2 regions of the Nonomuraea sp. CA-143628 genome follow, and region 2 is predicted to be linked to the other one. Evidence: riboswitches for the same ligand, from Rfam matches in the RefSeq annotation. Region 2 holds a riboswitch; the other holds the start of a gene.
The links. A riboswitch is a leader RNA that binds a small molecule or an ion and turns the genes downstream of it on or off. The one in region 2 is predicted to bind glycine.
Positions count from the first base shown of each region.

Region 1 (2,448 bases), 3.4 Mb from region 2:
TTCCTGCCGATTTGGATTGGGATGACCGAAGCCACGGCCATCGCTCTGGCCCAAGCGGAGGAACCTCCAGCCCGGCCACTCACGCACGACCTGTTCAGGGACGTGCTGAGCGCCCTCGGCGTGGGCCTGCGCGCGGTCAACATCGTCGCCCTGCGTGACGGTATCTTCTTCGCCGACCTGGTGTTCTCCAACGGCGTCGAGGTGAGCGCGCGGCCCTCCGACTCGATCGCGCTCGCCTTGCGCACCGGAGCACGAATCTTCGCCAGTGAGGAGGTCGTCCAGGAGGCCGGGGTGATCATCCCCGACGACCAAGAGGACGAGGTGGAGAAGTTCAGGGAGTTCCTTGACACGATCACCCCCGAAGACTTTGGCCGGGCGGGGTAGGTATTTCAGTGCATTTAGGCTTCACGACGCGCCGAGCGGGATCGTTGACTGCGCATGGTCACGGTCCTACGGTGCAAGTGAAACCCATGGCCGCGCTTTTACGAACCCCCAGATCAGGCCATGGGATGAGAGAAAGCCGGAGGTCCGCGTGGCGGTCAGCAGCGGCGAGGGAAAGACGGCCGGCCAGGAAGATCCGGTGCGGCGTGAGAGTGCGCGGCAGCGTGCCGGAGAGCAGGGCCTGCTCTTCGACGAGCAGCCCACGACACTGCCGAGTGACATCGGATACCGCGGCCCGACGGCGTGCGCGGCGGCCGGCATCACCTACCGGCAGCTCGACTACTGGGCGCGTACGGAGCTGGTCCAGCCCACGATAAGAGCCGCGCACGGCTCGGGCTCCCAACGGCTCTACAGCTTCCGCGACATCCTGGTGCTCAAGGTCGTCAAGCGGCTCCTCGACACCGGGGTCTCCCTCCAGCAGATCCGTACGGCCGTACAACACCTGCGTGACCGCGGGGTCGGCGACCTCGCGCAGATCACGCTCATGAGCGACGGCGTCAGCGTCTACGAGTGCACCTCGGCCGACGAGGTGATCGATCTGCTCCAGGGCGGTCAGGGCGTGTTCGGCATCGCGCTCGGCCGGGTCTGGCGCGAGGTCGAGGGCTCCCTCGCGGAGCTGCCGGGGGAAAGGGCGGCGGTCGAGGACAGCGTCCCGGCCGACCACCCCGCTGACGAGCTGGCCCAGCGGCGACGGGCGCGCCGCATAGGGTAGCAATCCGGTAGTAACCTTAGAGGCGCAAGGCTGACGACCCCCTGCGGGAGAGTCCCGGGCTGGTCCCGGGGCGCCGAAGGAGCAACCCTCCCCGGAATCTCTCAGGCACCCGTACCGCTCGGGGTAGGCAACTCTGGAAAGCAGGCACGCCCGCCAGGCGCGCCTCACCGACGGTGCAAGCCCTCATGGGGGTGAAGCTCTCAGGTCGCCATGACAGAGGGGGAGATCCGGCACTCGCCCGCGCCCAGGCGCCGGTCTCCATAGCCCTCGGGAGGCACCTTCCATGACCGATCTGTCAGCTCCGCCGTTCTCGACCCGGCACATCGGCCCGTCCGAATCCGAGCAGCAGCGCATGCTCGAGGCCGTGGGTTTCGAGTCCGTGGCCGACCTGGTGGCGGTGGCCGTCCCCGAGTCCATCAGGATCAAGGACCGGCTCTCGCTGCCCGCCGCGGCCAGTGAGACCGAGGTCATCGCCGAGCTGCGGGCCATCGCGGGCCGTAACCGGGTGCTCACCTCGATGATCGGCCTGGGCTACCACGACACGATCACCCCGGCGGTGATCCGCCGCAACCTGCTGGAGAACCCGGGCTGGTACACCGCCTACACCCCCTACCAGCCGGAGATCTCGCAGGGCCGCCTGGAGGCGCTGCTCAACTTCCAGACCGTCGTCTCCGACCTGACCGGGCTCGACGTCGCGGGAGCCTCCCTGCTCGACGAGAGCACGGCCGCCGCCGAGGCGATGACGCTGGCCAGGCGCGCGGGCAAGTCCAAGAGCGACGTGTTCGTCGTCGACGCCGACGCGCTGCCCCAGACCAAGGCGGTGCTGGCCACCCGCGCCGAGCCGCTGGGCATCACGCTGGTCGAGGACGCGCTCGACGGCGAACTGCCCGAGTGCTTCGGTGTGCTCGTCCAATACCCGGGCGCCTCCGGCCGGCTGCGCGATTTCCGCGCCGTGGCCGAGGGGGCGCACGCCGCGGGCGCGCTGGTCGTGGCCGCCGCCGACCTGCTCGCGCTGACCCTGGTCACCGCGCCGGGCGAGCTCGGCGCCGACATCGCGATCGGCTCCTCGCAGCGCTTCGGCGTGCCGTTCGGCTTCGGCGGGCCGCATGCCGCCTACATGTCCGTACGCGAAGGACTGCAGCGGCAGATGCCCGGCCGCCTCGTGGGCGTCTCCGTCGACGCCGACGGCGCGCCCGCCTACCGGCTGGCCCTGCAGACCCGCGAGCAGCACATCAGGCGGGAGAAGGCCACCAGCAACATCTGCACCGCGCAGGTCCTGCTGGCCGTCATCGCCG
Region 1 covers NZ_CP192072.1:7,189,598-7,192,045, reverse strand. Annotated here, with positions in the region: gene ACQP2T_RS33000 (bifunctional nuclease family protein) at 1-384, shown strand, start outside; gene ACQP2T_RS32995 (MerR family transcriptional regulator) at 533-1,153, shown strand; glycine riboswitch at 1,188-1,280, shown strand; glycine riboswitch at 1,281-1,380, shown strand; gene gcvP (aminomethyl-transferring glycine dehydrogenase) at 1,437-2,448, shown strand, end outside.
Region 1: it holds a riboswitch for glycine, as region 2 does, so the genes downstream of both, gcvP (aminomethyl-transferring glycine dehydrogenase) here and gcvT (glycine cleavage system aminomethyltransferase GcvT) in region 2, are expected to answer to the same signal.

Region 2 (2,448 bases):
ACCTGCTGGTCCCCAGGCTCACCAGGCCGATTCCGCCCACCTCCGGCGGCTTCGGCATCAACCGGTTGATCCTCCGCGAGATGCTGCTGACCGGCCTGGACGTCCGGTTCGGCGCACCGTGCACGGGCTTCACCGGCGCCACCGCCCACTTCGCCGACGGCACCTCGGCCAGCGGCGACCTCATCGTGGGCGCGGACGGCACCAACTCCGCCGTCCGCGCCCAGTTGCTGCCCGAGGCCGCGATGGAAGAGCTCGGCCGCTGCCTGTACGGCGTGACCCCGTTCAGCACGCTCGACTGGGTGCCGGACCTCCTGGTCGACACCTTCAACCGGATGACGCACCCCAGTGGCGCCCACATGGCGGTCGCGACCTGCCGTCCCGGCGACTACTTCACGTGGACGCTCTCCGGGCCGCGGCCCGACAGCCGGACGCCGTCCGAACCCCGCGGCGACCCGCACCAGGTGGCGCGCGACCTCGTCGCCGACTGGCATCCGGCACTCCGCCGCATCGTCGCTGACGCCACCACGATCTTCCCGGTACGGCTGCGCAGCGCCCTGCCCGTCGAGCCATGGGACGACCCGCACGTCACGCTCCTGGGCGACGCCGTCCACACCATGACGCCTGGACGCGGTGAGGGCGCCACCATCGCTCTGCGGGACGCCCTCCTGCTGACGAGTACGCTCAGCGACGTGGCCGCCGGGCAGGTGCCGCTCGCCGCCGCCAAATCGCGGTACGAGCAGGAGATGCTCAGGTACGGCTTCGCCGCCGTACACACCTCCCGGCACAGCCCTTTTGGCCCCAAGCGGCCGGATCCCCACGCGACAACTCCCCCATGACAGCACTAGGCTTGCGGACATCACCGTCGAAACCGTGCGGGAGAGCGTCCTGGCATCCGGCCAGGTCCCCTGAAGGAGCAAGCCCTCCCCGCGAACCTCTCAAGGCAAAGGACCGCACGGACGAGGTGTCCTCTGGAAAGCAGGCCTGGCGGCCTCGCCGAAGGTGAAAGTCCGGCAAATTACGGGCGAAGCTCTCAGGCACCCATGACAGAGGGGGAGGATGTCTGGCATCCGATCCTGCCCTGAGGTGCGCATATGTCACGTCCTACACCGCTCCGAGAGGTCCACGAGAGCCTCGGCGCGACATTGACCGATTTCGCCGGGTGGCTGATGCCGCTCCGCTACGGCAGCGAGTCCGCCGAGCACAACGCCGTGCGCCAGGCGGCCGGGCTGTTCGATCTCTCCCACATGGGCGAGATCTTCGTGACCGGACCGCAGGCGGGCCAGGCGCTCGACTACGCACTGGTGGGGCACCTGTCGGCGCTCGCGCCCGGCCGGGCCCGCTACACCATGATCGTGAACGAGCGTGGCGGGGTGCTGGACGACCTGATCGTCTACCGGCTCGGGGACGAGGAGTTCGGCGATGAAGAGTTCATGGTGGTGGCTAACGCCTCCAACTATGAAAAAGTCGGGGAAGAGCTGAAAAATCGCGCCAAGTCGTACAACGCGGTGGTCGAGGATCGCTCGGAGCAGTACGCGCTGATCGCCGTGCAGGGGCCGCGCGCCCAGGAGATCCTCGCCACGCTCACCGATGCCGACCTCGCCGGGCTCAAGTACTACGCGGGCCTGCCCGGTCTGGTCGACGGGCGGCAGGCGCTCATCGCGCGCACCGGCTACACCGGTGAGGACGGGTTCGAGCTGTTCGTGGCCAACCAGGACGCCGTGCCGCTCTGGCACGCGCTGAGCGAGGCCGGCCGGCCGTACGGACTGCGGGCGGCGGGTCTGTCCAGCCGTGACACGCTCAGGCTCGAAGCGGGCATGCCGCTGTACGGCAACGAGCTCGGCGTCGAGCTGACCCCGTTCGACGCGGGGCTGGGCAGAGTGGTGAAATTCGACAAGCCGGGCGACTTCGTCGGCAGGTCAGCGCTGGAGGCGGTCAAGGACACGCCGCCGCGGCGCCGGCTCGTCGGACTGGTCGCGCGGGGTCGCCGGGTGCCGCGCCACGGATACCCGGTGACCAAGGACGGCGCCGTCGTCGGCGAGGTCACCAGCGGGGCACCCTCCCAGACCCTGGGTAAGCCCATCGCCATGGCCTACGTCGACAATGGGGCCGACGCAGGTCTGGCCGTGGACATCCGGGGCAGCCATGAACCTATGGACCTCATTGAGCTGCCCTTTTACAGGAGGAACAAGTGAGCAACATCCCAGACGAGCTGAGCTACACCAAGGAGCACGAGTGGGTGGCCGGGCTCGACGACGGCATCACCGTGACCATCGGCATCACGGCCTACGCGGCCGAGGCGCTGGGTGACGTCGTCTTCGTGCAGCTTCCGGAGGTCGGCTCGACCGTCGAGGCGGGCGACTCCGTGGGTGAGGTCGAGTCGACCAAGTCGGTGAGCGAGATCTACACCCCCGTCGGCGGCGAGATCGTCGAGGTCAACCAGGCCGTCGT
Region 2 covers NZ_CP192072.1:10,634,233-10,636,680, forward strand. Annotated here, with positions in the region: gene ACQP2T_RS48195 (FAD-dependent oxidoreductase) at 1-836, shown strand, start outside; glycine riboswitch at 864-961, shown strand; glycine riboswitch at 962-1,057, shown strand; gene gcvT (glycine cleavage system aminomethyltransferase GcvT) at 1,092-2,192, shown strand; gene gcvH (glycine cleavage system protein GcvH) at 2,189-2,448, shown strand, end outside.